DNA from 2 places in the Streptomyces sp. NPDC017448 genome. Region 1 is predicted to be linked to the other one. Evidence: riboswitches for the same ligand, from Rfam matches in the RefSeq annotation. Region 1 holds a riboswitch; the other holds the start of a gene.
The links. Region 1 has a riboswitch for S-adenosylmethionine ahead of ACH4K1_RS09670 (aminotransferase class V-fold PLP-dependent enzyme). Riboswitches for the same ligand answer to the same signal wherever they lie in the genome.

Region 1 (15,766 bases):
GTGTCGGCGATCTGCCGCAGCTCCTCACCGCTCCGGCCGACGCCCAGGACGATGCTGCGGGCCCCCTCGACGACCTCCACGTCCCCCTGCTGCCACAGCTGCCCGGAGGCTCCCTCGGCGGGCCGGTCGGCGGTGATGTACCAGCGGTCGCCGTCGCGCGTCAGCTCCAGGACGCGGCGGGTGGCCACCGGGGCGGTGTCGTAGCCGGCGATCCGGTAGCGCAGCTCCACCTCGGCGGCGGCCCGCTGCCCGTCCTGCCGGGTGATGCCCTTGACCTCGTACGTCCAGGACTTCAGGGGGACGTCGGAGAGCCGGTCCAGCTCGGTGCGCTGGGCGGCCCGCAGCCCGGCGGCCTCCGGGGCGAGGGCGGCGAGGTAGCCGGCCCGGTCGTGGGCGAGGACGGCGGCGGCCCGGCGCTCCAGGGTGGCGTCGAGGGCCCCCGTGGTGAGAGAGGCGTCCCGGCCGTCGGGGGAGCTGCAGGCGGACGCGGCCAGGAGCGCGGCCAGCAGCGGGCCCGCCGCGCGCCGCCGCCTCCGGGCGTCTCCCCCGCGTGCGTCACGTCCTCGTACGGCCACCCGCCGATCGTACGGTCAGATCCGGGTGACCGAGGAGACGGGCATCATGCCGACCGGGTCGTAGCGGACCGCGGCGCCCGGATAGGGGGCGTGGACGACCTGGCCGTTGCCGACGTACATGCCGATGTGGCTGGCGTCGGCCCGGTAGGCGACCAGGTCGCCGGGTTGCGCCTGGGAGAGCGGCACCATGCGGCCGGCGTAGCGCTGGGCCTGGGAGGTGCGGGGCAGGCTCACCCCGGCCTGGGCGTAGGCCCACTGCATCAGACCGGAGCAGTCGAACCCGGAGGGGCCGTTGGCGCCCCAGACGTAGGGTCTGCCGAGCGCCTGGTGGACGGCGGCGACGGCGGACATCGCACGGCCGGAGGCGGGGCCGAGGCCGGCGGGGTCGGGCAGCCCCTCACGTCCGGAGCGCGAGGCCCGGTCGAAGGAGGCGCGTTCCTCGGGCGGCAGCGAGTCGAGCAGCCGGCGGGCCTCGCGGAGCTTGGCCTCCACGGCGCGCTTGTGGCGGGCGACGGCGGCCCGGTTGCGCTCCAGGCCGGCCAGGGCGCGGGTGGCCTCCGCCCGGGTCTGCGCCATCGTGCGCTGGGCGCGCCGCAGCTTGTCCAGGGTGATCGCCTGGCGGGCCCCGGCCCGGTCGAGGGCGGCGGCCCGCTCCAGATAGCTGTCCGGGTCGCCGGAGAGCAGCAGCACCAGGGAGGGGTCGAGGGAGCCGGTGCGGTACTGGGCGCCCGCCATCGCGCCGAGCTGGTCGCGCATCCGGTTGACGCGTTCCTGGCCCCGGACCGTGGCGTCCAGGGCGCGGTCCGCCTCACCGCGCAGCCGCTCCACGCGCTCCCCGGCCGCGTTGAACCGCTCGGTGGCCCGCTCGGCCTCCTCGTAGAGGCGGTCGACGGCGGCCTTCGCGCTCTGCCGGGTCTCCTTCGGGTCGGCGTCGGCCGGCGCCGCGGTCAGCGTCGCCGCCGCGGTGGCGGCGGCCGCCGAGATGACCGTGGTCCGGACGCCTCTCGTGAAGCCGGACTGTGTGCAACGGCGATGGGACACCACAGGTAGCCGCACTCCCTTCCGCTGACGCGGTGGTGCGCAGCCCCTGCCGCCCGGGCGGGCGGACGGAGTCCGGGAGCTGCGCAGCAGCCAGACAGTAATCGGCCGGTCACGCGGCGGCCAAGGACCGCGCCGGGGGCGGAAGGACGGCCTCACACGGCCGCCCCGCCGGTGACCTCGGTCTCCGGCGGGGCGGGGGTGTCAGTGCGGCGCTCGGGGATTCCCTCGTTCGGGCGTGCCGTCACGGGTTTCCCGGGTGCGCTCCGGTGTCAGATGCGGACGCCGAACTGGAAGGTGCCCATGTAGTCCATCGACTCGTAGCGGACGAAGGCGCCCGGCTTCGGGGCGTGCAGGATCTGGTTGTTGCCGGCGTAGAAGCCGACGTGCGCCAGGTTGTTGAAGAACACCAGGTCGCCGGGGCGGAGCTGGCTGCGGCCGATCTTCGTGCCGTCGTTGTGCTGGGTGAACGTGGTCCGGCTGATGTGGACGTTCACCTGGGCGAAGGCCCACTGGGTCAGCCCGGAGCAGTCGTAGGAGTTGGGGCCGGTGGCCCCGGAGACGTACGCCTTGCCGATCTGGGTGGCGGCGGCGGCCAGGGCGGCGGCGCCGCGGTTGGAGGCGGGGGCCTCGTTGCCGAGCGCGACCCGCTCGCCGGCGTCGCGGCTGGCGCGCTGCTCCTCCTGCTTCATCTTGTTCTGCTCGGCCACGGTGAGCGTGTTGAGGAGCTGCCGGGCGTCGGCCAGCTTGCCCTGGTACTTCTTCTTGTTCTCGCCGAGCGCCTTGCGGACGTCGGCGAGGTCGCCGAGCTTGTCCTGCGCTTCCTGGCGCTGCTGGGCGAGGGTGCGCTGCTTGGCCTGGATCTTCTGCAGCGACTCCGTCTGCTTGACCGTCAACTGGTCGAGCGCGGAGGCCTGGTCGAGGAAGCTGTCCGGGTCCGAGGCGAGGAAGAGGGCCACGGAGGGGTCGATGCCGCCGGAGCGGTACTGCGCGGTGGCGATCGAACCGAGTTCGGTGCGCAGCGTGTTCAGCTCGGCCTGGCCGCGGGCGACCTTGTCCTGGAGCGCGTCGACTTCCTTCTTCAGGTTGTCCTGCTGCTCCTTGGCGCCGTTGTACTTCTCGGTGGCGGCCTCGGCCTCGTGGTAGAGCTTGTCGACCTTCGCCTTGACCTCGCTCTTGCTGGGCTTCGGGTCGGCGTGGGCGGCCTGGGAGGACAGGGCCACGGCCGCGGCGGCAGTCGCGGTGAGCACGGTCACGCGGGTGCGGCTCGGCTGCTTGGGACGACGGTGGGACGCCACGGAGGCGAGCTCCTTCTTCCTCTGAGCCGCCTACCGGGCTTGTGGGGGAAAGAATCCCCGGCTCCGTGCACATGACGGACTCGGCGGTTCCTTCGCCGCCACCCCCGATGGGTGGTCAACCGTGCGAAGGTTCGAGGCCTGACCCTAGTGACCATCTTGTGATCAGTTCAAATCCTCACAGCATTTTTCTCGTCACACGCGGCACTTCTTTACTCTCACCCCACCGCGTGTAGTGGCGACTTGACGGTACGTTCCCAGAAAACCGGCATGTCACACATGCCACCCAAATAACTTCAGACGCGCGAAAGGCGCTTGAGGAGCAGGACGGACGCGACCGGCCGCGCCCCGGCCTTCGCCACGCCGTCCGCCACCTCCCGGTCGGTGGAGACGACCACCACGGGCCGCCCCGGCGGTTCGGCACGGGCGAGTTGACGGATCACCTCGTCCGCCGTGACGCCGGGCTTGCTGAACAGCACCCGCACGCCGCGCGGCGGGGCGAGCAGTACCGGGGCGGCCAGTTCGGCCCCGTCGAAGACACAGGTCATCTCGGCGCCGGTCTGCGCGGCGAGCACCGAGAGCCCGCCCAGCAGCCGCAACCGCTGCTTCTCCAGCGGCATCTGGGGATAGCCGGTCTTGGTGACGTTGTAGCCGTCCACGATGAGGTGGGCCTGCGGCAGCGCCAGCAGTTGGTCCAGCAGGGCCGGGTCGGTCTCCGAAAGGGCTCTGGCGGCGATGTCCTTGGGCGACATCCGGCCCGGCTCCAGCGCGTCCACGGTGTCGGCCGGGTGGGTCGTCGCCGGGGGCAGCGCCAACTCCCGCCGCAGCCCCGACGCCGCCTCCAGCACGGTGTCCAGGAGCAGCCGCAGCCGCATGTCCTCCACCGAGCGGCCCTCGCGAGCGGCCCGGCGGCTCGCCTCCAGCGCCGCCTCGGCCTCCCCCAACCGCCCCTTGAGCCGCCGCGCCTCGCTCTCCACGGCGGAGAGCTGGGCGGCCGACTCGGTCCGCACGGCGTCGGTCTCGGCGACGCTGCGGCGCAGGGCGGCCTCACCGCGCTTGACCTCGCTCTGGGCGCTGCGCAGCTTGCGGTGCAGGGACTCGGCCTCCTTGCGGGCCGCCTCCAGCTCGGTGCGCAGCCGTTCGGTCTCGGCGCGGGTGTGGGCGCGGGCCCGCTCCAACTCCTGGCGCAGGTGCTCCAGCTCGCGCCGGGTCTCCTCGTCCGCCCGTTCCGCGTCGGCGCGCTGGACCTCCTCGCCGGCGGCCTCGACCAGCTTGACCCAGCCGGCCGGGCGCAGCACGTAGGCGGCCGCCGCCACGTCGAGGGGGTCGGCGGCGGCGGGCGGCGAACCCGCTTCCAGAGAGGCGGCCAGCTCGGGCTGGGACTGGCCGAGCCGCTCCCCGATCCGCTGCCGGAAGGCGGCGTCGCCCTCCAGCGCGGCAGCCATCGCGTTCCCCGCGAACTTCGCCCGCCGGGTCGGGGTGAACCGGGAGTACTGGCGCAGCTGGGCGGGCAGTTCGGAGACGGTCAGGGCGCCGAAGGCCTCCGCGACCAGCGCGATCACCCGCCGCCGCACTCCTTCGGGCAGCGGACGGCCGAGCGCCTCCGCACCGCCGCCGGCCTCATCGGCCGGCCCGGCGCCGCTGGTCGGCTGATCCACCGTCCGTCACCCCATATACGTGAAGGGCCCGCTCCTCAGGAAGCGGCGCCCGGCTTGTCCACCAGTTCGATCTGATCCACCGCGTTGCACCAACGGCAGCGGACCGACTCGATGGTCTCACTGACCACCTCCCGCTCCTCGACACTCGGCTCACCGGCCAGGTCGAGGTGCACGTACTCCACGACCTTGGAGGAACGGGTCACGTCGAAGCGCGTGAGATTGCCGCACAGGGTGCAGCGCCAGCGGGTCCCGTCGGTCGGCAGGGGAACCGTCGTCATCGTTGCGTCCTCTTTCGTCGTCTCCAGGAGTCCGCGCCGGGCGCGCCGCCGCGTCTCCACCTGTCTACGTCAAGGATCTCGCGGTGCGCCGTCGAACTGCGGAAGTCCTGGCGCAACCCTACGGCCTCGCGTACGGGCCCCGGCACGGCGAGGCGCACCCACACGGTCCGCACGGGTAGGCCATGCTCGGCACATGATCGAGTGGCGGCAGGCCGGGCGGCGGACCACGGCCGGGCGGATCCGGGAGGCGGTGACGTCGGGCGGCGCCCCGGTCGCCCACGGGCTGATCGGCGTCTGCGGGGTGGTCTTCCTGATCAGCCCGCTCTCCGGGTTCGGCGGCGCCGCCCGCGGGGGTGAGGACGCGCTGCTCGCCGCGCAGGCCGCGTACTTCGAGCGGTGGGGGGTGATCCCCGCCGAGCTGTGGGAGGGGTCGGCGCACGCGCTGATCACGCCGTTCACCGCGCTGTTCGTGCACGGCAGCTGGCTGCACCTGCTGGGGAACCTGCTGTTCCTGTACGTGTTCGGCGCGATGACCGAGGAGCGCATGGGCAGGGTGCGGTTCGCCCTGTTCTACGTGGGCTGCGGCTATGCGGCGCTGGTCTGCTACGCGGCGGCGCACGCCGACTCCGAGCAGACGCTGGTCGGGGCGTCGGGGGCGATCTCCGCGGTGCTCGGCGCGTTCCTGTACCTCTTCCCCAGGGCCCGGGTGACCAGCCTGTTCCCGTTCCTCTTCTTCCTGCCGCTGCGCTTCCCCGCCTGGATCGTGCTGGTCTTCTGGTTCGCCCTCCAGTGGGCGGCGGCGCAGAGCGCGGGCAGCGGGCCGGGGGTGGCGTACCTGGCGCATGTGGCGGGGTTCGCGGTCGGGTTCCTGTACGCCTGGGGGCTCCATGGGCGGAGGGCTAGAGTGAAGGTTCCAGCCACCGAGGGAGACAGCCAGCCGTGATCACCGCGATCGTGCTCATCAAGACCAGCGTGGACCGGATTCCGGAGATCGCCGAGGCCATCGCCGCGCTGGACAGCGTCAGCGAGGTCTTCTCCGTCACCGGCACCTACGACCTGATCGCCATGGTCCGCGTCGCCCGGCACGACGACCTCGCCGACGTCATCCCCGGCCGGATCAGCAAGATCCCGGGCGTCGAGGGCACCGACACCCATGTGGCCTTCCGTACCTACTCCCAGCACGACCTGGAGGCCGCCTTCGCCATCGGCCTCGACGCGTAGGCGCCCGACGCCGGCCTCTCGGCCGGGGACGGGCCGCGCGCCCGTCCCCGGCCGAGGCGTTCTCGTACGGCCCCCTCCTCAGAGCTGTGCGGCCTCGCCGCGGTCCGGGACGCAGCGGCCGTCCTCGGTGCGGTAGTTCCAGCGGGCGCCGTCGCGGACCAGCTCGGAGACCGCGCGCAGGAAGCGGTCGATGTGCTCGTCGGGCGTACCGGCCCCGAAGCTGACCCGGATCGCGTTCAGCGACCTCTCGCCCGGCTCGGCCTCGGGCGCGCCGCACTCCCCCGGGTCCTGCGGGTCGCTGCCGAGCAGGGTGCGCACCAGCGGGTGGGCGCAGAAGAGGCCGTCGCGGACGCCGATGCCGTACTCCGCGGAGAGGGCGGCGGCGAAGTGCGAGCTGTTCCAGCCGCGCACCACGAAGGAGATGACGCCGACCCGCGGCGCGTCGTCGCCGAACAGCGAGAGCACCCGCACCTCGGGCACTTCGGCCAGCCCCTGACGGACCCGGGCCACCAGCTCCTGCTCCCGGGCGACCAGGTGGTCGAAGCCCGCCTCGGTCAGGGCCTTGCAGGCGGAGGCGATGGCGTGGACGCCGATGACGTTGGGCGAACCGGCCTCGTGGCGGGCGGCGGTGGTGTGCCAGTCGACGTCCACGCCGCCGTCGGCGCGGCGGGCGACCTTGCGGGACGCGCCGCCGCCGGCGAGGTAGGGCTCGGCCGCCTGGAGCCAGTCGGCGCGGCCGGCCAGGACGCCCGAGCCGAAGGGCGCGTAGAGCTTGTGGCCGGAGAACGCGACCCAGTCGGCGTCCAGTTCGGCGATGTCCACGGGGTGGTGCGGGGCCAGCTGGGCGGCGTCCAGGACGATGCGGGCGCCGTGCGCGTGGGCGGCGGCGGCCAGTTCCTTCACCGGCCACAGCTCGCCGGTCACGTTGGACGCGCCGGTGACGCAGACGAGGGCGGGGCCGTAGGGGTCGCGGTCGGCGAGGGCGCGCTCCAGGGTCTCGACGGCCTGGGCCGGGGTGCGGGGCGCGTTGAGGTAGGTGACCCGGGCGTCGCGCCAGGGCAGCAGGGAGGCGTGGTGCTCGGTCTCGTACACGAAGACCTGGCAGTCGGCGGGGAGGGCGGCGGCCAGCAGGTTGAGGGAGTCGGTGGTGGAGCGCGTGAAGACCACCTGGTCGTCCGCGCGGCAGCCGAGGAACTCCGCGACCGTGCGGCGGCTGCCCTCGAAGAGGTCGGTGGAGAGCTGCGAGAGGTAGCCGGCGCCGCGGTGGACGCTGCCGTAGTACGGGGCGTACGCGGCGACGTCGTCCCAGACCCGCTGGAGGGCCGGCGCGCTGGCGGCGTAGTCGAGCGCGGCGTAGGCGACCTCACCGCCGGTGACGAGCGGAACAGTGACGTCTCGCCCCAGAACGGGCAGCGGGGCACAAACCGACGGGTCGAGGGCAGCGGTGGGGACAGACATGGCGAACTCCCGTAACAGGCAGGCGAAATCCCCGCGCCGGCGGTACGCGGCAGCGCAAGGAGGGGAAAGGAAAAGGGTGCGCGGAAGAAGGGCGACGAGCCCTAGCGCATTCGCTTGCTCACAGAAGGCTCCCTAGGGACCAGGACCCCGGGGGCTGGCATCCGCTGGATGCCGAGGGGCCCGCGCTTGCCGCAGACCTCGCTGCCTACGGCCTGGTCTTCACCCGGGGCACCCCGCCACGGACGGAGGGTTGCCGGACAGCGGGCCGGGGCCGTAGTCGCTGTCACTCATGACCTGCGCAGCATCTTGCCATACCTGCGCACAGGCGCAAGGCGCGGTCCGGATACCGGACCGCGCCCCGTGCGCCGGAGGCCCTCCCGGCGGTGTCAGGCGTTGCTGGCCGCCACCCAGCGCTCCAGGGCCCGCTTGGCCGCGCCGGAGTCGATGGAGTGGGCGGCCACCGCGATCTTGGCCGCGAGCTGTTCGACCAGCGTCCCGGCGCCCGGGTCCAGGGCGACCAGGGCCGCCGCCGAGTTGAGCAGGACCGCCTCCCTCACCGCGCCGCCCTCGCCGTCCAGCAGGCGGCGGGCCACGTCGGCGTTGTACGAGGCGTCCGCACCGCGCAGCGCCTCGACGGGGACGATCGGCAGCCCGACGTCCCGCGGGTCGAACGCCTCTTCGCGGACGGCGCCGTCCCGCACCACCCAGACCCGGGAGGTGGCGGTGGTGGTCAGCTCGTCGAGGCCGTCGTCGCCGCGGAAGACCAGGGCGGAGTTGCCCCGCTCGGCCAGGACGCCCGCGACGATGGGCGCCATCCGGGCGTCGGCCACGCCGACCGCCTGGGCGCGGACCTGGGCCGGGTTGGTGAGGGGGCCCAGGATGTTGAACGTGGTCTGCGCGCCGAGCTCCTTGCGGGCCTTGGCGGCGTACCGCAGGGCGGGGTGGAACTTCACGGCGAAGCAGAAGGTGATGCCCGCCTCTTCGGCGACCTCGACGACCCGCCGCGGGGTCAGCTCCAGGTTGACGCCGAGCTTCTCCAGCACGTCGGAGGAGCCGCTGGCGGAGGAGGCGGCCCGGTTGCCGTGCTTGACGACCCTGGCGCCGGTGCCGGCGATGACGATCGCGGACATGGTCGAGATGTTGACCGTCCTGGCGAGGTCGCCGCCGGTGCCGACGATGTCGACCGTGCGGCCCGGCACCTCGATGGTGTTGGCGTGGGCGTACATCGCGCGGACCAGTCCGGTGACCTCCTCGACGGTCTCGCCCTTGGCCCGCAGCGCCACGGCGAATCCGGCGATCTGCGCGTCGGTGGCCTCGCCGCTCATGATGCGGTCCATGGCCCAGGCGGTCTCCTCGGAGCTGAGGTCCTCGCCGCGCAGGAGCGGGTTCAGAAGGCCGGGCCAGGAGGGGGCCGCCACGCCGTCGCCGCCGCTCGGGGTCACCACGTTCATGGTCCGCTCCAGGGTCCACAGCCGGTCAGAGGAATCGGCTCCACCCTATCCAGCGCCGGGGACCGCGAAGAGCCCCGTCCATCGAATGGACGGGGCTCTCACGGTGGCGATCAGTTCAGGTGATCAGTGGTGGCCGTGGCCCTCGCTGATCTCCTTGTACTCCTCGGGGGTCGCCTTGGGGATCTGGTTCCCCTCGCCGTAGTACCCCTTGCTGAGCTTGGCGCGCAGCTTCTGCACCGGGGAGATCTTGCGCTTGACGCCGTTCTCGTCGACCGCCGGGCCGAGGTCGAGCGGCCGGTACTGCTCGTGCGCCGTGAGCGTGTGCAGCTGCGCGGGGCTGAGCGGCTCGTGGACCTCGACGAACTCACCGTGCGGCAGGCGCTTGATGATGCCGGACTCGCGTCCGTGCAGCACCTTCTCCCGGTCGCGGCGCTGGAGGCCGAGGCAGATCCGCTTGGTGACGATGAACACGATGACCGGTCCGAGGAAGAAGAAGATCCGGACGAACCAGGTGATGGCGTTGATCGACAGGTGGAAGTGCGTGGCCCACAGGTCGTTGCCGCCGCCGATGAGGCCGACGAAGTACGCCGTGATCCATGCGGCGCCGAACGCGGTGCGCGTCGGGGCGTTGCGCGGGCGGTCCAGGATGTGGTGCTCGCGCTTGTCGCCGGTGACCCAGGACTCGATGAACGGGTAGAGCGCGATGACGCCGAGCACCAGGCCGAAGGCGACCAGCGGGATGAACACGCCCAGGACGAGCGTGTGGCCCCACAGGTTGATCTCCCAGCCCGGCATCACACGGACCAGCCCCTCGGCGAAGCCCATGTACCAGTCGGGCTGGGCGCCGGTGGAGACCTGGTCGACCCGGTAGGGGCCGATGGCCCAGATCGGGTTGATCGTGGCGATCGCCGAGATGGCGGCGATGATGCCGAAGACGAGGAAGAAGAACCCTCCGGCCTTCGCCATGTACACGGGCAGCAGCGGCATGCCGACGACGTTCTTGTTGGTCCGGCCGGGGCCCGCGAACTGCGTGTGCTTGTGGTAGAAGACCAGGATCAGGTGGGCCACCAGCAGGCCCAGCATGATGCCCGGCAGCAGCAGGATGTGGATCGAGTAGAACCGGGCCACGAAGTCGTGGCCGGGGAACTCGCCGCCGAACAGGAACATCGAGATGTACGTGCCGACGATCGGCACGGACAGGATCGCGCCCTGGGTGAAGCGGACACCCGTACCGGAGAGCAGGTCGTCCGGGAGGGAGTAGCCGGTGAACCCGGTGAACATGCCGAGCACGAACAGCAGGAAGCCGAACAGCCAGTTGATCTCGCGCGGCTTGCGGAAGGCGCCCGTGAAGAAGACGCGCATCATGTGCACGAACATGGCGGCCAGGAAGATCAGCGCGGCCCAGTGGTGGATCTGCCGCACGAGCAGACCGCCGCGGACCTCGAAGCTGATCTTCAGCGTCGAGGCGTACGCCTCGGACATCCGGATGCCCTGCATGGGCTCGTACGGACCGTGGTAGACGATCTCGCCCATGCTCGGCTGGAAGAACAGCGTCAGGTACACACCCGTGAGGATGATGATGATGAAGCTGTAGAGCGCGACCTCACCGAGCATGAAGGACCAGTGGTCCGGGAAGATCTTGCGCATGTTGGCCTTGGCCAGGCCGTAGATGCCCAGCCGGCCGTCAGCCCAGTCGGCGACCCGCTCGCCCGCCGGGGCCTTGCGCCCGCTCGCCGGTTCGGCGGCGGAGGGGTTTGTCGTCGCAGTACTCATCCGCGCTCCCAGAAGGCAGCACCGACGGGCTCGTCGAAGTCGCCGAGCGCCTCGAGGTTGCCCTCGCTGTTGACTCCGATCCGCAGCTGCGGAAGGGGGTGGCCGGCGGGACCGAAGATGACGCGAGCGCCGTCGGAAAGGTCGAAGGTGGACTGGTGGCACGGGCAGAGCACGTGGTGCGTCTGCTGCTCGTACAGGCTGATCGGGCAGCCGACGTGGGTGCAGACCTTGGAGAACGCGACGATGCCCTCGTGGGCCCAGTCCCGCTGGCGCTTGTCCTTGATGTCGTCCGGCTCGATGCGGACGAGCATCAGGGCGGCCTTGCCCATCTGCGTCTGGAAGTCGTGCGCCTCCGGGTCGAGCCCCTCGGGCATGGCGAAGGTCAGCGACCCGACGGTGATGTGCTCGGGGCGCAGCGGCTTCATCGTGTTCATGTTGATGAGCTGCTTGCCCTCCGCCCAGAGGGTCTTGCGGAGCTTCTTCTCCGGCAGCGGACCGAGGTCGCGCAGCAGGACCACACCGGAGAGCGGCACCAGGGCCAGCGCGCCGAACATGGTGTTGCGGATCAGCTTGCGACGGCCGATCGCGGACTCCGCGGCGCCGGCCGCGAAGTCTGCCATGACCTGGGCCTTGACCTCGGGCGTCGCCTCGATCGGGTGACGGTCGTCCGCGACCTCGACGTCGGACATGAGGGTGCGCGCCCAGTGGACGGCCCCCGCGCCGATGAAGAAGAGCGCCGCGCCCAGGGTGAGACCCAGGGAGAAGTTGAGCGCACTCACATGGCCGAACGGCCAGATGTAGACGATCTTGTCCACCGGGAAGATGACGTAGGAGGCGATGAAGCCCACCGTCGCCAGCATCGAAAGGGTGAACATGAACGCGACGACGCGCTCGGAGCGGTTCGCGGCGCGTTCGTCGAGGTCCTGGATGCGCGGCTGGTGGGCCGGCAGCCCGGGGTCGGCGAACGGGTCGTCCGCACGCTCCACCGCGCCGTGCGCGGTCTCCTGCGCAACGGGCAGGTTGTCTTCTGGAATCTGTTGGCTACTCATGACTTCTTGGCCTTAGCGGTGTGGGCCGCGACCCAAACGGCGACTGCGACGAGCGCACCGAGTCCGAAGATCCAGGCGAACAGGCCCTCGCTGACCGGGCCGAGACCGCCGAGGGCCAGACCGCCGGGGCTCTCCGTCTCATCACCGTTCACGGTCTCGATGTACGCGATGATGTCCTTCTTCTCCTGCTCCGGCATCGTCGTGTCGGGGAAGGAGGGCATGCTCTGCGGGCCGGTCTGCATGGCCTCGTAGATGTGCTTCGGGCTCACGCCTTCGAGGTCGGGTGCGTACTTGCCCTCGGTCAGGGCTCCGCCCTTACCGGTGAAGTTGTGGCACTGGGCGCAGTTGGTGCGGAACAGTTCGCCGCCGTTGGCGACGTCCGCGCCCGCCGGGTCGACCTGCTTGTCGGTCGGCGTGATCGGACCGGCGCCGAGCGACGCGACGTACGCCGCGAGCTGGTCGATCTCCGCCTGACTGTAGATGACCTTCTTCTTCGGTACCTGGGCGCCCGGCTGCTGCGCGGGCATACGGCCCGTACCGACCTGGAAGTCCACGGCGGCGGAGCCCACGCCCACGAGGGACGGCCCGTCGGTGGTGCCCTGACCGCCGGTTCCGTGGCAGCTGGCGCAGCCTACGGTGTAGAGCTTCTTGCCCTCTTCGATGGCGAGGGACTGGGCGGTTTCATCGGCCTGCGCCTTGCCCGCAGGCGCAAACGCGGCGTACAGCCCCCCGGTAGCCGCCAGCGCGAGGAGTAGTACGACGACCGCCGCCAGCGGATGGCGTCGTCGTGCGGAGAGCTTTTTCACGGATTACCCCGGTGTCAGGATCTTCTGCGTCGATGGTGGGCGGGTGCGAGCCCGGTTACTTGATCATGTAGATCGTTGCGAACAGGCCGATCCATACGACATCGACGAAGTGCCAGTAGTAGGACACGACGATGGCGGCGGTGGCCTGGTCGTGGGTGAACCTCTTGGCCGCGTACGTTCTGCCGAGGACCAGCAGGAAGGCGATGAGACCGCCTGTCACGTGCAGACCGTGGAAGCCGGTGGTCAGGTAGAACACCGAGCCGTAGGGGTCGGACGAGAGGGAGAGCCCCGCGTCCTTGACCAGCTCGGTGTACTCCAGGACCTGGCCGCCGATGAAGATCGCACCCATCACGAACGTGATGATGAACCAGGTGCGGAGCTTCTTCACATCGCCCCGCTCGGCGGCGAAGACGCCGAGCTGGCAGGTGAGTGAGGAGAGCACCAGGATGGTGGTGTTCGTCGCCGAGAACGGGAAGTTCAGATGGCCGGACATCTCCTTCCAGTAATCGGGTCCCATCACCGATCGCAGGGTGAAGTACATCGCGAAGAGGGCCGCGAAGAACATCAGCTCGGAACTCAACCAGATGATGGTTCCGACGCTGGTGAGGTTCGGCCGATTGACCGACGGGTGCGCGTGCCCGGTTTCTACTGTCGTTGCTGTCGCCACGACCGACATTATGTCGGTCGCTTATCCCGCCCTCACCCCGGGGGGTGCCGTTCGGTGTGTCCGCGCCGTCCGCAGGGGTCGCGCCCTGCGCCGAACGGCCCATCGCGAGGTCGTCATTACCGGTGCTGACGGCCGGTCGGGCGGAGTACGATCCGCGCATCGGTCCATGGACCGAGAGCCCCGACGACGTCGATGTCACGGAGGAACAATGCAGGCGACCGCCACGGTCCTGGTCTACAGCGACGACGCCAACATCCGGGAGCAGGTGCGGCTGGCAGCCGGTCGCCGGCCCGCCGCGGACGTGCCACCGGTGGAGTTCCTGGAGTGCGCGACGCTCCCGGCCGTCCTCGCGGCGCTGGACGGCGGCGGCGTCGACGTCTGCGTGCTGGACGGCGAGACGGCTCCCATCGGCGGCATGGGCGTCTGCCGCCAGATCAAGGACGAGATCTTCCGCTGCCCGCCCGTGCTCCTGCTGATCGGCCGCCCGCAGGACGCGTGGCTGGCCACCTGGAGCCGCGCGGAGGCCGCCGTGACGCTGCCGGTGGAGCCGGTGGAGTTCGCCGACGCGCTGGCCGGCCTGCTGCGGCAGCGGCTCTCCGTAGGGGCCTGAGAGGCCCCCGGGGCCCGGTGGGCGGGCACCCGGCGGCCTCCCGGCCCGGGTCTCAGACGTGGGGGCGCAGCCGGGCGGCCTGGAGGGTCTGCGGGCTGTCCGGCGCCCCCTCGTGGAGGGCGCTGCCCCGCTGCCACTCCTCCCAGGAGAGGTTCCAGTCGCCGAACCCGTTGCCGAACGGGTCCATGTCCTCGCCCTCGCTGCCGACGACCTTGACGATGTCGCCCTCGCGCACGGTGTCGAAGAACCACTCGGCGTTGCTCGTGCTCATGCCGGTGCAGCCGTGGCTGACGTTGGCGCTGCCCTGGGAGCCGACGGACCACGGGGCGGCGTGCACGTACTCCCCGCTCCAGGTCACCCGGGTGGCCCAGTAAACCGGCAGGTCGTACGACTCCGAGGAGCCGGCCGCGATGCCGATGCTCTCCCCGCGCATCCGGACGAACTGCTCCTTGGCGAGCACCACCTTGACCCCGTTGCGGGTGGAGAACCCGGGCTTGCCGGTGGTGACCGGAATGGTGTTGATCACTTCTCCGTTGCGGAGCACCGTCATGGAGTGGTCCGAGGCGTCGGTGACGGCCTCGATCCGGTCGCCGGTGGCGAGCTTGAGGGGCTTGGCCTCGGCTCCGTAGAGCGCGTTGGTCACCTTGATGCCCGCCAGGTTGGAGCGCACCTCGATGGAGGCGTTGGCCGGCCAGTACTCCTTCGGGCGGTAGTGCAGCTTCTTGTCGTCCACCCAGTGCCAGGAGCCGGTGACCGCCGGGGTGGAGCGGACCTTCAGGGCGCGCTCGACGGTGGCCCTGGCCGCCTTGTCGGTGATCGGAGCGCTGAGTTCCGCCGTGATGGGCTGTCCGACGCCGTAGGTGCCCGCCTCAGGGCCGAAGGCGACCTTCAGCAGCTTCTTGGGCGATGAGGTGTCGAAGGAGAGCGTACGGACGCCTGGAGCGCCGTCGGCGTTCTCCATGGCGACCCTGACGGTGTATCCGGTGCCGGCCGCGAGCGGGGCGGTGGAACGCCAGCGCCTGCCGTCGGCGGAGAGCTCTCCCGCGAGGTGGCGGCCCCCGGTGTCCACGGCGCTGACGTCGGTGATGCGCCCCTCCTCGCCCTCGACGGTGACTTCCAAGGGCTTGTCGGGGTCGGCCTTCTCCTTGGCGGAGGGGCCGTTGAAGGAGACCTGGTCGCTCGCGTCGAAGGGCTTCTTCGAGAGCGGGGGGCCCTCGGAAGATCCACAGGCGGTCGCGCCCGCGGCGAGGGTCACGACCAGCAGGGTGCAGCTCACTACGGTGCGGAGGCGCGGCGTGTGGTTCATGCCGTCCACGCTAGGAAGATTCATCCGTTCCAGCGCGTCCAGTGACTCCGAACGAGGGAAGGGCCCGCGTCGCTCTCGGCGACGCGGGCCCTTCGTGGTGTAGCGCGTGTCACCGCCGGGGCGGTGTCACGGTGTGCGGTGTCACTGGGTGCGGTTCTCGCCCCGGTAGTACTCGAAGACCCAGCCGAAGAGGCCGATCAGGAGCAGGGGGGCGGAGAAGTACAGCAGCCACCAGCCGAAGACGACGCCCATGAAGGCGAAGGCTCCGCCGACCGCCAGGGAGAGCGGCTGCCAGCTGTGCGGGGAGAAGAACCCCAGCTCGCCGGCCTCGTCGGCGACGTCGGCTTCCTTGTTGTCCTGGGCCATGGCGTCGACCCGGTTGGCCGTGAAGGCCAGGTAGAAGCCGATCATGACGGCCAGCCCGAAGGCCAGGAAGAGCGCCGTGGTGCCGACCGGCTCCTTCGACCACACGCCGTACACGATGGCCATGCCGAGGATGAAGACGCTCAGCCAGATGAACATCTGTCCCTGGATCTTCACTTGCCTGCCTCCTTGCCGCCGGCCAGGGCCTTGTCCGACTC
Region 2 (15,766 bases), on a different contig from region 1:
TCCGGACGGCCGGGAAGGGCACGGCGCAGCGCAGCGATCGCGGACAGTCGGACATCGTGCCCGTACCGCTCGTACCAGGCGAGCCAGGCGTCGATGTCGTCGTCGCCATCGGGCTCCTCCCGCACCCCGGTGTCGCCCATCCGCTGCCGCAGCCAGGAGACGGCCTCCTCCCGCCGCTCCACCGCGTGGCCGGCCAGTTCGCCCACGCCGAGGACGAGTTGCTCGGCCACCCACCGGTTCGGCTCGTGATCGAAACGGTCCCGGATGCGGTCGATGACGTCATCCGCCCGGTCGGTGGCCCCCGCGAGAACCGACACCGCCCCGGCCCGTACGGTTTCGTCGTCGCCGGCGAGCTGCGGCAACAGGGCGTCGACCGCTCGGTCCCAGGCCGCCGGCCAGGCGGCGGGAGCGGTGGGCCGCCGCCCTCCGAGCTTCGGGTCGGGCCGCGCGGCGCGGGCGGCGTTGTGGGCGCGGGCCAGAACGGCGAGCGTGGCGAGGAGCTGCCGACGCACCTTCACCGCCGGATCCGCTATCGCCTGCACGAGGAACGGAAGCACTTCGAGCGCCGCGTCCCGTACCGAGCCGCCGTCGCCGCAGCACGCGAAGTGGAGGTCCTCGCAGGCGTCTTCGGCCGTCTGCCGGTCGGGCGACCAGAGGCGCACCAGCAGGTCCGGGCCGTACTGCCCGGAGCCGTAGGGATCGACCACCTTCGACCAGTCGACCTCCGCGGCGAACCGGGCGATCAGCTCCGCGCCCGCGCCGCACCCGCCGCCCGAGGACCCCACCCCTTCCAGGCCCTCCACTCCCTCCACTCCTTCCGCGTCTTCTACGTCCTCCACCTCCCCCAGGACGGGGAGGCCGCCGTCTCCGCACCCCTCACCGCACGCCCCTCACCGCACGCCCCACACGGCACGCCCCTCACCGCGCGCCCTTCACCGTGCGTCCGCCGCCAGCTGCGTCGTCGCCAGTTCGCGGTACAGCTCGTCCTCCGCGATCAGCTCCTCGTGCGTGCCCGCGCGGCGGACCCGGCCCTCCTCCAGGACCACGATGCGGTCCGCGTGCCGGACCGTGGACAGGCGGTGCGCGATGACCAGCACCGTCGTCCGACCGGCCAGTTCGAGGATCACGTCGCGCAGCGCCTGTTCGTTGACCGCGTCCAGTTGCGAGGTCACTTCGTCGAGGAGCAGCAGGCGGGGGCGGCGCAGCAGGGCGCGGGCGATGGCGATGCGCTGGCGTTCTCCGCCGGAGAGGGTGACGCCCCGGTGGCCGACCGCCGTGTCCAGCCCCTCGGGCAGCCGCTCGACCAGGGCGTCGAGGCGGGTGCGGGCGACCGCCGACGCCAACGCCTCGTCGTCGGCGTCCGGGGCGGCGAAGAGCAGGTTCTCCCGCAGCGTCCCGGCCAGGACCGGCGCGTCCTGTTCCACGTACGCCAGCGCGCCCCGCAGCTCGGCCAGCCGCCAGTCCCGGATGTCCCGGCCGCCCACGGTGATGGTGCCGCCGTCGTGGTCGTAGAACCGTTCCAGCAGGCTGAACACCGTGGACTTGCCCGCCCCCGAGGGGCCCACCAGCGCCACCATCCCGCCGGCCGGGACGTCGAAGGTCACCCCCAGGTGGGCGGGGGCGCGCTCGTCCCCGTACCCGAAGGCCACGTCCTGGAAGGCGACTCCGAGCGGGGCGGCGGAAGCCTCGTTCCGTACGGGTGCGGGGGGCGCGGCCGGTTCGCCGGGCAGGGACTCCACCTCGTCGATCCTGCGTACGGCCGCCAGCCCGCTCTGCAGGCCCGTCCACCCCTCGACCAGGCCGCCGATCGGGCCCATCAGGTAGAAGAGGTACAGCAGGAACGCGATCAGCGACGAGATCTCCAGCGAGCCGGAGGCCACCCGTGCGCCGCCCACGCCCAGCACCGCCAGGAACGCCAGCTGGATCGACATCATCATCGTGACGTCCGAGACCGACGACCACCGCGCCACCGCGACGCCCCGGTCGTGCGCGTGCCGGGCCGCCGCCGCCACGGCCGCCGTCTCCCGCTGCTCCGCCCCGCTCGCCTTGACCGTGCGGAACGCCTGGAGCACCCGGTCCAGCGCCGCGCCCATCGCGCCCACGGACTCCTGCGCGCGGAGCTGGGCCCGCTGGATGCGCGGCATCAGCAGGGAGGTCACCGCACCGATGCCGACGATCACCACCAGCGTCACGCCGAGCAGCGTCAGGTCCATGTACGCCATGAAGGCGATCGTCCCGAGCAGCATCAGCACGCTGTTGAACGACTCGACCAGGCCGCTGGAGAGGACCGTACGGAGAAGGGTCGTGTCGCTGGTGACGCGTGACTGGAGGTCGCCCGGCGTCAGCCGGTCCACCGCCGGAACCTTCAACCGCATGATCCGGCCCACGAGTTGGTCGCGCGCCCGGAGGACGACGCCCTCGCCCGTACGGGCCATGAGATAGCGCCCGTACGCGGAGAGGCAGGCCCCGGCCAGCACGAGCACGGTCAACGCGACCAGCGGGCCGGCGGGCGAGCGGTCCGCGGCGAACGCGTCCACCGCGTACTTCGCCGTCAGCGGCATCGCGAGCCCCGCCCCGGAGCCGGCGAGCGAGAGCAGGCCCGCGCGGACGAGAACGCCCCGGTGCGGGCGGACGCGGGCGAGGAGCAGCCGGAGGGGGGCCGGGCCCCGCGTTTCGGGGGTCTCGGAAGCCTTGCCGGCGGCCTCGGAAGCCTCGCCAGGGGCCCCGGAAGCCTTGCCGGGAGCCTCGGAAGCCTTGCCGGGGGCGTCGGAAGCCTTGCCGGGGGCCTCTCCCCCCTCAGCCGTACCGCTCGGCTTCCCCTCCTCAGGCGGCCCGCTCCGCCCCGCGCCTGCCGTCGTCCCCGCCGCCGTGCCCACCCGGACCCCCTCCGTCTGCCGTCACCACCATCAAGGGACGCAGATCGGCCGGTTCCGCCTGCTCCCCGACCGTACGGCCCCCCGCCTGTACCCAAGCATGCGGGGAGAACGGCGGCGCCGCCCGCACCCCCGCGCACCAGTCGGGCCAGACGCCGGACATCCGGCAGGCCAGGGCGATGGCGACCGAGCGCGGCAGGCAGCCGTAACGGCCCGCGCAGCGGCGGCTGGTGGAGACCACCGCCTCGAACACCTCCAGCGTCTCCGCGTACGAGGCCGGGCGGGCGCCCCGGGCGCACCGGGCCAGCACCCGGCGCAACCGCCCCGGCTTGAGACGCGCCAGGACGAACGCGGCGGCGATGGCCGTACGCAGCCGTACCCCGCCCGCTCCCGCGCCCCGGCGCGGCATCGTCATCTCGGTGGTCATGCGTGCAGGATCCTCGCCTCGACCAGCTGACGGGTCAGCTCCGCGACATCCGACTCCGCCTCGGCCCGCTCGACGTCGAACGCGGCGAGAATCCGCTCCACGGCGGTCTCGGGCGGGTGCCCGGCGGCCAGCGTGTCGACGACGATGACGCTGGTGTCGTTCAACTGCCAGTAGCTGCCGTCGTTCTCGTCGAGGAGCACGCCGCCGTACTCGGTGGTGGTGACGGCGATGCCTTTTCTGAGCTTCACAGGGATGCCTCGCTGGTACGGGTACGGGTAGGGGCAGGGGTCCGGTGGGGCGGGGGCGCAGGCCAGGCGTTCTCGGCCGTGCGGAGCCAGGTCTCCCCGGCCACGGTGGAGCTGATGGAGTGCTCGACCAGGACCGGTGAGAAGGGTTCGGCGGCGAGCCGGAGCAGGCGGCGGCCATCGACCAGGCCGCGTTCGGCGAGCCGGGAGCCGGTCCACAACTCCGCCAGCTCCGGGCCGTGTTCGCGCAGGCCCTGGTGTTCGTCGGAGGACATGTGGTCCTTCGTGGTCCGGGCCAGCAGCGCGTCCGGGACCACCCCGCGCATCGCCTCGACGAGCAGCGGCTTGTAGCGCCAGGGGCTGATCCGGTCCTGGAGGCGTACGGCGAGGGTCGCCTCCAGGACGCGGTCGTCGTAGAAGGGCGCGGCGACCGGCAGCCCGATCGTCGTGCCGATCTCCTCCATCGCCTGGAAGTGCCGGGCCCCCATCCGTACGGCGTCGATGTCGACGTGCCGTCCGCGCCACGGGTCGATCGGTTCGGCGTGCTCGGCGGCGGCCCGGAACTCCTCGGTGATCAGGGCGTTGGCGTGCTCGGTGAACCAGGGGCGCAAGGACTGCCGCACCCCCCAGGAGAGCAGCGGGGTCCGGGCGACCGGCTGGGGGGCGGCGGTGACCGCCCCGGCGAGCCAGCGGGGGAAGGCGGAGCGGTCCAGCAGGGCCTTCACCGTGGGCAGGAGCGGCCAGCCGAGCTGGTGGCGCAGGCCGCCGAGGTGGCTCCAGGCGGTGAACGGGTTCCCGTGGAAGAGGTCCTGGTAGGCGTGGGGCAGGCCCAGGAAGAGTTCGTCCCCGCCGTAGCCGGTGAGGTGGTAGCGGGAGCCGGTGGCGCGGGCGCGGCCGAGGAGGAGGTCCGCCCGGGCCCGGCCGGGGGCGACCGGGAGCGGTTCGTCGTTCAGCTCGGCGGCGCAGGAGGCGAGATCGGCGTAGAAGTAGGGGGCGTCGGCGGCGGGGACGACGCGGTGGTCCAGGACGGGGTCCGCGTGACGGCCGGCGGAGGGGCCCGTCCGGCGGGCGTGGGTGGAGGCCGGGTGCCCGGCCGGGGCGGGAGCCGTGCCGCGATCGTCCTGCCCGGCCAGCTCGACCGCCCTCCGCGCCCATGTCTCGTCCTCGCTGTAGCGGTCGCGGGCGGCCACGGTGAGCAGCGAGAGCCGCTGCGGACCGGTGGCGCGGGCGGCGAAGGCGAGGGCGGTGGAGTCCAGGCCCCCGGACAGTTCGCAGCTGATCCGGTCCAGACCGCCGACATGGGCCCGTACGGAGGCGGCGATGGCCTCACCGAGCGCCCGCGCCCCCTCGGCCAAGGGGAGTTCGGCGGGCGGCGGCTCCCACCAGCGGTGCTCCGTGGGGCCGGGGGCGGCGGCCGTGCCCGGTGCTGCGGCGGGCAGGGCCAGACCGTACCCGGCGCCGGTCTCGTGCACCCCGCGCCACACGACACGGCGGCTCAGGGGGTGCGGCAGGAAGTCGAGCATGCGCAGGGCCAGCGCACCGTCGTCCAGGGGGGCGTCGATCAGCCGGGCGAGGACGGCGGGGCGGTCGGAGGCGATGGTTCCGGCCTGGGGGTGCCGGGCGTGATAGACGCGGCGCAGCCCGGAGGCGGTGCCTCTGATCCAGGTCTGCCCGGAGAGCCGGGCGATCACGTGGTGGAGGCCGGGCAGCCGGGCGAGACGGCGCTCCAGGGCGGTCCGGTCCCGGGCGCCCTCCAGAAGGCCGGAGAGCACGGCCTCGGGAACGCGGTCGGGGCCGATGAGCACGAGGGCGTCGTCGCCCCGGCGGAGGTGGCTCACCCTGCGGAACGCCGGACGGGCGACGACCCAGGGCCGGCCGGACGGGTGGGCTACGGTCAGGACGTCGCCCCCCGTCGCGGCCCGCCCGGCCGGGTCAGGGGCGGCGAACCGCCCGGCCGGCTCCTGTACGGGAAGCCGCCCGGCCACCGCCGCGCCCGCCGCGCTGTCCGGCAGAACGACGAAGTAGTCACGCAGATGGCCGGGCATGTTCACCTTCCGGAAGTTCTCGTACCTCGCACAGGAATCCGGGGTCCGGATCAGATGATGCGGCGGACCCAGTACTCCTTGTACGAGCCGTAGAAGTAACCGGCGGTCTTCTTCGAGAAGTCGCCCTGCTTGAACAGCGACGGCTTCACGTAAGCCTTCTTCTGCTGCTTCACGAGATCTCCCCTTCCAGGTGACGGAGTACAGCTATGCCCCATATGCGTCTGCATAACTGGCGTTATCCATGCGACTGGTGTTCACCATGTGAACACCAGAGCCATCATGTCCCTCTGCGGAACCGGTACGCATGGTTCCGACTCACCGCGTGAATTTGGCCGGATAGCGTGAGCGGCAAAGGGCGGAGGCCGAGATTCCGGCCCGGGGCGCACAACCGTCCGGTCAGCATGTGCAGTCGCACACCGAGGGCGCGCACCACTGAAGTGGAGTGGACCAATAAGGGGCCGGGGCCGCCGGATCGGTCGGTGAGCTGCCGGGAGAGGGAGGCGCTACCCGCATACCCGCAGAACCGCCCCCGGGGCTTCCTGCCCGCCTCCGGGCCCGCATTACCCCACGCGCGACGGGCACGCCACCGACTTCGGCGAAACCGCACCGGCCCGTGCTGCCGTACCGCGAAGATCGCGGCAAGACATCATTCGGCCACGCCGAACGCCCACAGCGACCGTCCGACTACCGAGCGGCCCGGCGTTCCCGGGCCGAACCCCTCCGGACCCGAGGCCGAGCCCCCTCCGCACCCGAGGCCGAGCCCCTCCGGACCCCGGGCGGGCCTCTCCGGACCACGGGCGGAACCACGGCCGAGCCCTCTCCGGACCACGGGCGGAACCCCGGACGGACCACCTCCTCCTGCCCCCCGCAGCCGCAGCCACTCCCCAGCCGCAGCCACCCCCACAGCCGCGCCACACCCGTGCCCGCCCCCGCTCCCGGCTTGCCGGCCCCGCAGACGCCTCAGGGGCGGCACCTCCGTGAAGGAGGTACCGCCCCTGAGGGACGTACGCGGAACTTCGCGATCGGCAGGCCGATCAGAAGTCCATGTCACCGCCCGGCATGCCGCCCGGAGCGGCCGCGCCGGCCTTCTCGGGCTTGTCGGCGATGACGGCCTCGGTGGTGAGGAACAGCGCGGCGATGGACGCGGCGTTCTGCAGGGCGGAACGCGTGACCTTCGCCGGGTCGAGGATGCCCTCGGCGATCATGTCGACGTACTCACCGGTCGCGGCGTTCAGGCCGTGGCCGATCGGGAGGTTGCGGACCTTCTCCACGACGACGCCGCCCTCGAGACCACCGTTGACGGCGATCTGCTTGAGCGGGGCCTCCAGCGCGAGCTTCACGGCGTTGGCGCCGGTCGCCTCGTCGCCCGTGAGGTCGAGCTTCTCGAAGACGGCCGAGGCCTGGAGCAGAGCCACGCCACCACCGGCGACGATGCCCTCCTCGACGGCGGCCTTGGCGTTGCGCACCGCGTCCTCGATGCGGTGCTTGCGCTCCTTGAGCTCCACCTCGGTGGCGGCGCCGGCCTTGATGACGGCCACGCCGCCGGCCAGCTTCGCGAGGCGCTCCTGGAGCTTCTCGCGGTCGTAGTCCGAGTCGGAGTTCTCGATCTCGGCACGGATCTGGTTGACGCGACCCTGAACCTGGTCGCTGTCACCGGCGCCGTCGACGATCGTCGTCTCGTCCTTGGTGATGACGACCTTGCGGGCGCGGCCGAGCAGGTCCAGGCCGGCGTTCTCCAGCTTGAGACCGACCTCCTCGGAGATCACGGTGCCGCCGGTGAGGATGGCGATGTCCGCGAGCATGGCCTTGCGGCGGTCGCCGAAGCCCGGAGCCTTGACGGCGACGGACTTGAAGGTGCCCTTGATCTTGTTGACGACCAGGGTGGAGAGCGCCTCGCCCTCGACGTCCTCGGCGATGATCAGCAGGGGCTTGCCCGACTGCATGACCTTCTCCAGCAGCGGGATCAGGTCCTTGACGCTGCCGATCTTCGAGTTGACGATCAGGATGTACGGGTCGTCGAGCGACGCCTCCATACGCTCCATGTCGGTGGCGAAGTACGCCGAGATGTAGCCCTTGTCGAAGCGCATACCCTCGGTGAGCTCCAGCTCCAGACCGAAGGTCTGGGACTCCTCGACGGTGATGACGCCTTCCTTGCCGACCTTGTCCATCGCCTCGGCGATCTTGGCGCCGATCTCGGTGTCGGCGGCGGAGATGGAGGCGGTGGAGGCGATCTGCTCCTTGGTCTCCACGTCCTTGGCCTGCTCCAGCAGAGCGGCGGAGACGGCCTCGACGGCCTTCTCGATGCCGCGCTTGAGGGCCATCGGGTTGGCGCCGGCGGCAACGTTGCGCAGACCCTCGCGGACGAGAGCCTGGGCGAGAACGGTGGCGGTGGTCGTACCGTCGCCGGCGACGTCGTCCGTCTTCTTGGCGACCTCCTTGACCAGCTCCGCACCGATCTTCTCGTACGGGTCCTCGAGCTCGATCTCCTTGGCGATGGAAACACCATCGTTGGTGATCGTGGGCGCGCCCCACTTCTTCTCGAGGACGACGTTACGGCCCTTGGGGCCGAGGGTGACCTTGACGGCGTCGGCGAGCTGGTTCATCCCGCGCTCGAGACCGCGCCGTGCCTCCTCGTCGAACGCGATGATCTTGGCCATGTGAAGTGGTCCTCCCGGACAGGGGTGGATTGCTCCGGACCGAGAGGCGCCCGCGACGGACGGCCTGCCGTGTGGTGGTTCCTTGCCCCACCGCACCTGCGGACCTCACCGGCCCGGTCCAAAATTCTGTCACTCTCACCTGGAGAGTGCTAACGCCAATGATTAGCACTCGACCCCCGAGAGTGCAAGCGCCTCGGGCGAGTACCCGCCAGGCGGTCCGGGGCCGCGGGGGCGCGACAGGGGGCCGTCGGCCGTACGGCCCCCGGGGGGGCTCCGCCGCCCCCGGACGCGCGTAGGGCCCGATCCCCGGCTGGAGCATTCCCGGGGTCGGGCCCTACGTGCGTGAGTGGTGTCGTCGGACGACCGTGCCGAGCTCAGCCGACGGCGAGCTTGACCATGTCGGCCTGGGGCCCCTTCTGGCCCTGCGAGATCTCGAATTCAACTCGCTGACCCTCTTCGAGGGTGCGGTACCCGTCCATCTGGATCGCGCTGTAGTGGACGAAAACATCCGCACCACCGTCGACCGCGATGAAGCCGTACCCCTTCTCCGCGTTGAACCACTTGACGGTGCCCTGAGCCATGCCTAACTCCCCTATTACTGGCCCTTGCACGGGACCGCACTTCGCGGGCCCGGGTCGCGACTCACCCTCCGACAGGAGAGGGTGCGCGGCGCCGCAGCGCGTCGACCGCGGCCGAATGTATCCGTCCAACTGCCCTCTGCAACAGGTCAATCGGACGAGAAATCTGGGCGCGCTTGAACACGCGAATATGCGGGTTTCCTGAGATTTACGGGCAAGTCGGGCCAGACAAAGGGCACTTAAACCGCAAGAGGTTCACGTACTTTGGCTGCTTCTTATCGGGGCCGGGCGCATTCTCATATGCGGGCGGCACGAGCAGCGAACGGGGCTTCCCCAACTGTACCGCGCTCAACCATGCAGAATTGCCCCCTCCGCTTCTGGAGCGGAGGGGGCAACTGAGGTCACACGAAAGCACCATGGCCGCACGGGGCCCGACGGTCCCGCAGGGCTCGACGGTCCCGCGGAGCCCGGCAGCCCCATGGGGCTCGGCAGCCCCACGGGGCTCGGGCCGGGCCGGCTCAGCCCGGATCGGACCGGCCCGGCCCGAGGCGGCTCGGCCCGGATCGGCCCGCCCGGGACGGTTCAGCAGCCGCCGGCGACCGCGGGGATGATCGAGACGCCCGCGCCGTCCGGGGTGGCCGCGTCCAGGCCGCCCTCGAAGCGCACGTCGTCGTCGTTGACGTACACGTTGACGAAGCGGCGCAGCTTGCCCTGGTCGTCCAGGACGCGGGCCGCGATGCCCGGGTGGTCCTTCTCCAGGGACTCGATGACCTCGGAGAGCTTCGCTCCCTCCGCCGTGACCTCGGCCTGGCCGCCCGTGTAGGTGCGGAGGATGGTGGGGATGCGGACCTTGACGCTCATGACGGACGCCTTTCTCGGTGCTGCGGTCGGGATGGTCAGGCGGAGGCGAGGCCCGCGGCGCGGAACGCGTCCAGGCTCGGCTTGATGGTCGCCGTGGCCTGCGAGGTGGGGGCGACCGCGTCGAGCGTCTTGAGGCCGTCGCCGGTGTTCAGGACGACGGTGGTGAGCGCCGGGTCGATCACGCCGGCCTCGACCAGCTTCTTCGTCACGCCGACGGTCACCCCGCCCGCCGTCTCGCCGAAGATGCCCTCGGTGCGGGCCAGCAGCTTGATCGCGTCGACGACCTGCTCGTCGGTGACGTCCTCGACCGCGCCGCCGGTGCGGCGGGCGATGTCCAGGACGTACGGGCCGTCCGCCGGGTTGCCGATGGCCAGCGACTTGGCGATGGTGTTCGGCTTCTGGGGCCGTACGACGTCGTGGCCGGCCTTGAAGGCGGCGGAGACCGGGGAGCAGCCCTCGGCCTGGGCGCCGAAGATCTTGTACGGCCTGTCCTCGACGAGGCCGAGCTTGATCAGCTCCTGGAACCCCTTGTCGATCTTGGTGAGCTGGGAGCCGGACGCGATCGGGATGACGATCTGGTCGGGCAGCTTCCAGCCGAGCTGTTCGCAGATCTCGTACGCCAGCGTCTTGGAGCCCTCGCCGTAGTACGGGCGGAGGTTGACGTTGACGAAGCCCCAGCCCTCGCCGAGCGGGTCGCCGATGAGCTCGGAGCAGAAGCGGTTGACGTCGTCGTAGGTGCCCTCGATGCCGACCAGCTCACCGCCGTACACCGCGGCCATGACGACCTTGCCCTGCTCCAGGTCGTGCGGGATGAAGACGCAGGAGCGCAGGCCGGCGCGGGCGGCGGCGGCGCCGACGGCTCCGGCCAGGTTGCCCGTGGAGGAGCAGGAGAGGGTGGTGAAGCCGAAGGCGCGGGCGGCCTCGACGGCGATCGCGACGACGCGGTCCTTGAAGGAGTGCGTCGGGTTGCCGGAGTCGTCCTTCACGTACAGGCCGCCGGTGACGCCCAGCTCGCGGGCGAGGTTGTCGGCCTTGACGAGCTTGGTGAAGCCCGGGTTGATGTTGGGCTTCTCCGCCACGTCGGCGGGGACGGGGAGCAGCGGGGCGTACCGCCAGATGTTGTCCGGGCCGGCCTCGATGCGCTTGCGCAGCTCCTCGGGGGAGGCGGTGGGCAGGTCGTACGCCACTTCCAGCGGCCCGAAACAGGAGGCGCAGGCGAAGAGGGGGCCGAGCTCGAACCGCTCGCCGCACTCGCGGCAGGAGAGCGCCGCGGCGGGACCGAGATCGACGGCCGGGGCGGAAGAAGTGGTGGTGCCTGCAACGGTCTGAACAGCCATGATGGCGGAGGTCCCTTTCTCCTCATCTTCCTCGCGACGCATTTCGCCGCAAGACGGAATTGGCACCTTCCCCACCGTGACCTCGCGGTCGGCAGGAGGGTTGCCGGGACTTCAACGGGCCGTTCCCTCAGTCCCTCTGGATGAGCTCTGTGGCACTGGATCTTCGATCCAGGCGTTTATGCGCGCTCCGACCCCGACATGCGATGGCTCCGCGCGTTGCTCAAGACTGTAACCGAAGCACCGGACCGGCGAGATAGTCGTCCGAACCGCGAGATGGATCACACACAGGGAGTGCCGACCGTGCTCGAAGAGGTGGAACGCTGGCTGACCAGGCGTTCCTGGTCGTCCGGCGACCGCCCGCTGAACCGGCTCACCGAGGCGCGGGCCGCCGACCCGCGGCGTACGACCGTGAGCGTGGTGCTGCCCGCGTTGAACGAGGAGGCCACGGTCGGCGCGATCGTGGCGACGATCCGGCGGGAGCTGATGGAGGAGGTCCGGCTCGTCGACGAACTCCTGGTGATCGACTCCGGCTCCACCGACGCCACCGCGTCCGTGGCGCGGGCGGCGGGCGCGCGGGTGGTCCACCGGGACGCGATCCTGCCCCGGATTCCGGCGGTGCCCGGCAAGGGCGAGGTCCTGTGGCGGTCACTCCTGGTGACCAGCGGCGAGATCGTCTGCTTCGTGGACGCGGACCTCCGGGACTTCTCGGCGGACTTCGTCTCGGGGACGGTCGGGCCGCTGCTGACCGACCCCGACGTGCAGTTCGTCAAGGCGATGTACGACCGCCCGCTCGGCGACGAGGCGGGCCAGGGCGGCCGGGTCACCGAACTGGTGGCACGCCCGCTGCTCAATCTGCACTGGCCCCGGCTGGCCGGGTTCGTGCAGCCGCTGGGCGGCGAGTACGCGGTGCGGCGCTCCCTGCTGGAGCGGCTGCCGTTCCCGGTCGGTTACGGGGTGGAGCTGGGGCTGCTGGTGGACGCGCTGCACACGGTGGGGCTGGACGCGCTGGGCCAGGTCGACGTCGGCGTACGCGTCCACCGCCACCAGGACGGGCGGGCGCTGGGCCGGATGGCGGCGGCGATCTACCGCACGGCGCAGCTCAGGCTCTCCCGCGGCCATCTGGTGCGGCCGTCGCTGACCCAGTTCGAGCGCGGCGAGGGCGGCTTCGTCCCCCGTACGCATCCGGTGGACACCGAGGAGCGGCCGCCGATGCGGGAGATCGCGGAGTACGCGGAGCGGTGGGCGGCGTGAGGCGGTGAGCGCCCGGAGCGCCGCGGCCGTGTGAGGCGGTGGGCGGATGGAGCGCCGCGGCCGTGTGGGGCGGTGGCCGGGTGGAGCGTCGGGGCGTTTGGGGGCCGGGCTCACGGGCTAGGTTCCGGTACATGGTCTCCGAGCACACGCCTTCCCCCGGTTCCACCGCTTCCCAGGTCCTCGTCGCGTCCAACCGCGGCCCCGTCTCGTACACGCTCGGTGAGGGCGGGGAGCTCGACGCCAAACGCGGCGGGGGCGGCCTCGTCTCCGGGCTGAGCGCCGTCGACGACAAGGTGTGGGTCTGCGCGGCCCTCGGCGAGGGCGACCGCGAGGCGGTCCGCCGCGGGGTCGGGGAGCCGGGCGTCCGGATGCTGGACATCGACGCCGAGGTGCACGCCGCCGCCTACAACGGCATCGCGAACTCGGTGCTGTGGTTCGTCCACCACATGCTCTACCAGACGCCGGTCGAACCGGTCTTCGACGCGGAGTTCCGCCGGCAGTGGGCCGCGTACGAGACGTACAACCGGGCGTTCGCGCGGGCGCTGGCCGAGGAGGCGGAGCCGGGGGCCTCGGTCCTCGTCCAGGACTACCACCTGGCCCTGGTCCCCGGAATGCTGCGCGAGCTGCGCCCGGACCTGAGGATCGGCCACTTCTCGCACACCCCGTGGGCGCCCGTGGACTACTTCCGGCTGCTGCCCGACGACATCGCCGAACAGCTGCTGCGCGGCATCCTCGGCGCGGACCGGGCCGCCTTCCTGACCCGCCGCTGGGCGGACGCGTTCATCGCCTGCTGCACCGAGATCCTCGGCGGGACGGGCCGGACCCGGGTCGGGGTGCACGGCCTCGGGGCCGACGCGGACTTCCTGCGCCGGCGTGCGCACGAGCCGGACGTGGACGAGCGGATGGCCGCGCTGCGGGAGCAGGTGGGCGAGGGGCGGAAGACCATCGTCCGGGTGGACCGCACCGAGCTGTCCAAGAACATCGTGCGCGGCCTGCACGCCTACCGGACCCTGCTGGAGTCCCATCCGGAGTGGCGCGAGCGCGTCGTGCACATCGCCTTCGCCTACCCCTCCCGCCAGGACCTCGCCGTCTACCGGGACTACACGGCGGCCGTGCAGTCGCTGGCGACGGAGATCAACGGCCAGTACGGCACCGAGGGCTGGACCCCCGTCGTCCTCCACGTCAAGGACGACTTCGCCCGCTCGCTGGCCGCGTACCGGCTGGCGGACGTGGCCCTGGTCAACCCGATCCGCGACGGCATGAACCTGGTCGCCAAGGAGGTCCCGGTCGTCTCGGACCAGGGCTGTGCGCTGGTGCTGTCACGGGAGGCGGGGGCGTACGAGGAGCTGGGCGAGGACGCGATCACGGTGAACCCGTACGACGTGACGGGCACGGCGGAGGCCCTGCACGAGGCGCTGACGATGCCCGGCGACCAACGGTCCGCCCGCACGGAGCGGCTGGCCGGGGCGGCGACGGCGCTGCCGCCGCAGCAGTGGTTCCTGGACCAGCTGGAGGCGCTGCGCCAGGAGTGAGGGGAGCGGCCGGAGGGCCGCACGGCCTGCGCAGGCCGCAGGCGCCGGTGGGGCGCCGCCGGACGTGCGCCGGGAGCCGGGCCGCGCGGCCCGGCTCCGCACTGCGGCGCGGCGCGGCCGGGAACTACAGCCGTTCCGCCAACGCCGCCAGGAAGGCCACCACCGCCGCCGGGCCGGGGACCGACAGGTCCGCGCGTTCGGCCAGTTCGGGCACCTCGGCGCTGCCGCTGCACACCAGGAGGCCGGGGACGCCGTCCGGGCCCTCGGTCCGCAGCTTCTCCACGGCGGCGAAGGCGGCGAGGTCCCCGAGGTCGTCGCCCGCGTAGATCACGGACTCCGCGTCCAGCTCGGCGACGAACCGGGCCAGGGCCACGCCCTTGTCCATGCCGGGCGGCCGCAACTCCAGGACCAGGCGGCCGGGTTCGATGATCAGACCGTGCTGCGCGGCCAGCTCGCCGAGGGGGCCGGCCAGCGTATCGAAGGCCGCCTGCGGGTCCTCGGCGCGCCGGGTGTGGACCGCGACGGCCTGCCCCTTCTCCTCGATCCAGGCGCCGTCCCCCACGCCGAGCTTGTCGAGGAGGCCGGGAAGTTCGGCTCGGACCGCGGTGACGCCCGGGTGCGGGGCGGGGGCGTCGACCGTTCCGGTCACGGCGTCCCAGCGCTCGGCGCCGTAGTGGCCGAGCACGACCAGGTGCTCCAGGCCGGGGACGCCCGCGAAACCGCCGTACCGCACCGCCACGTCCGCCGGGCGGCCGGTGATCACGGCGACGGCCGCGACCTTCGGCGCGAGGGCGGCGAGCGCCTCGACGGTGCCGGGGTGGGCGCGCGCCTGCTCGGGGTCGGCGACGATGTCGGCGAGCGTGCCGTCGAAGTCGAGGGCGACGACCGCGCGGTCGGGCCGGGCGAGCACGGCGTCGAGCCCCTCGCGGCCGGCCGGAGTGGTCGGGGTCGGCAGGTTTTCCGGGTGACTGCCCATGGGGCGAGCCTAATCCCTCGGCGTCGGAGAGCGCATACGTACGCCGCCGGCCCGTGCGGACGCCTGCGCCGGGGCGACCGAGCTTGACACCCGCTCCCTCACAACTCCATGATTCCATTAATTGACTCATGGAATCGAGGTGAGGCGCGTGGCAGACACGAGCACCCCCAACGCGGCGCCCGGCAGCTGGGCACTCGAAGCCCGGGGCCTGGGCAAGCGCTACCGACGCGGCTGGGCGCTGCGCGACTGCTCCTTCCGGATTCCGGCCGGCCGCATCTGCGGTCTGGTCGGCCCGAACGGGGCCGGCAAGAGCACCCTGCTCGGGCTGGCGACCCGGCAGGTACAGCCGACCACCGGCGGCCTGCGGGTCTTCGGCGTACCGGTCGACGACCCCGCCGTCCTGCCGAAGATCGCGTTCCTGGGGCAGGACAAGCCGCTGTTCAAGCGGTTCACCGTGGCCGAGACCCTCCGGATGGGCGCGGAGTTGAACCCCGAGTGGGACGCCGCCGCCGCGCACCGCATCGTCCGCGCGGGCAACGTTCCGCAGAACGCGCGGGTCGGCACGCTCTCCGGTGGCCAGCGCACCCGCCTCGCCTTCGCCCTCGCCTTCGGCAAACGGCCCGACCTGCTGCTCCTGGACGAGCCGATGGCGGACCTCGACCCGCTGGCCCGCGACGAGATGAGCACCCTCCTGATGGCGGAGGCCGTCGAGCGCGGCACCACGGTGGTGATGTCCTCGCACATGCTGACCGAGCTGGAGGACATGTGCGACTACCTGCTGGTCGTCGCCGAGGGCCGCATCCGCATGGCCGGTGACGCCGACGCGCTGGTCCCGGCCCACACCCTGGTCACGGGGGTGAGCCACGACGGCTCGCTCCCTCCCGAGCTGGGCCACCACACGGTCGTCGAAACCCGCCTCCAGGGGCGGCAGTTCCAGGCGATGATCCGGCCGCGGGGACCGCTCCCGGCCGACTGGGAGACCGC

Region 2: another riboswitch for S-adenosylmethionine. It lies ahead of thrC (threonine synthase); the one in region 1 lies ahead of ACH4K1_RS09670 (aminotransferase class V-fold PLP-dependent enzyme).

What each region holds. Positions count from the first base shown of each region.
Region 1 covers NZ_JBIRLM010000004.1:141,326-157,091, reverse strand. The annotation lists gene ACH4K1_RS09705 (hypothetical protein) at 1-575, opposite strand, end outside; gene ACH4K1_RS09700 (NlpC/P60 family protein) at 591-1,619, opposite strand; gene ACH4K1_RS09695 (NlpC/P60 family protein) at 1,886-2,911, opposite strand; gene ACH4K1_RS09690 (NYN domain-containing protein) at 3,205-4,566, opposite strand; gene ACH4K1_RS09685 (hypothetical protein) at 4,602-4,844, opposite strand; gene ACH4K1_RS09680 (rhomboid family intramembrane serine protease) at 5,038-5,787, shown strand; gene ACH4K1_RS09675 (Lrp/AsnC family transcriptional regulator) at 5,784-6,065, shown strand; gene ACH4K1_RS09670 (aminotransferase class V-fold PLP-dependent enzyme) at 6,144-7,523, opposite strand; SAM riboswitch class IV at 7,701-7,818, opposite strand; gene trpD (anthranilate phosphoribosyltransferase) at 7,910-8,974, opposite strand; gene ACH4K1_RS09660 (cytochrome bc complex cytochrome b subunit) at 9,098-10,747, opposite strand; gene ACH4K1_RS09655 (Rieske 2Fe-2S domain-containing protein) at 10,744-11,796, opposite strand; gene ACH4K1_RS09650 (c-type cytochrome) at 11,793-12,602, opposite strand; gene ACH4K1_RS09645 (heme-copper oxidase subunit III) at 12,658-13,278, opposite strand; gene ACH4K1_RS09640 (hypothetical protein) at 13,478-13,879, shown strand; gene ACH4K1_RS09635 (Ig-like domain-containing protein) at 13,932-15,185, opposite strand; gene ACH4K1_RS09630 (cytochrome c oxidase subunit 4) at 15,327-15,725, opposite strand; gene ctaD (cytochrome c oxidase subunit I) at 15,722-15,766, opposite strand, start outside.
Region 2 covers NZ_JBIRLM010000001.1:40,150-55,915, reverse strand. The annotation lists gene ACH4K1_RS00175 (hypothetical protein) at 1-803, opposite strand, end outside; gene ACH4K1_RS00170 (ABC transporter transmembrane domain-containing protein) at 933-2,876, opposite strand; gene ACH4K1_RS00165 (lasso peptide biosynthesis B2 protein) at 2,824-3,300, opposite strand; gene ACH4K1_RS00160 (lasso peptide biosynthesis PqqD family chaperone) at 3,297-3,548, opposite strand; gene ACH4K1_RS00155 (asparagine synthase-related protein) at 3,545-5,590, opposite strand; gene ACH4K1_RS00150 (keywimysin-related RiPP) at 5,641-5,763, opposite strand; gene groL (chaperonin GroEL) at 6,625-8,247, opposite strand; gene ACH4K1_RS00140 (cold-shock protein) at 8,622-8,828, opposite strand; gene ACH4K1_RS00135 (MoaD/ThiS family protein) at 9,408-9,686, opposite strand; gene thrC (threonine synthase) at 9,722-11,023, opposite strand; SAM riboswitch class I at 11,043-11,170, opposite strand; gene ACH4K1_RS00125 (glucosyl-3-phosphoglycerate synthase) at 11,324-12,274, shown strand; gene ACH4K1_RS00120 (trehalose-6-phosphate synthase) at 12,406-13,806, shown strand; gene otsB (trehalose-phosphatase) at 13,931-14,782, opposite strand; gene ACH4K1_RS00110 (ABC transporter ATP-binding protein) at 14,931-15,766, shown strand, end outside.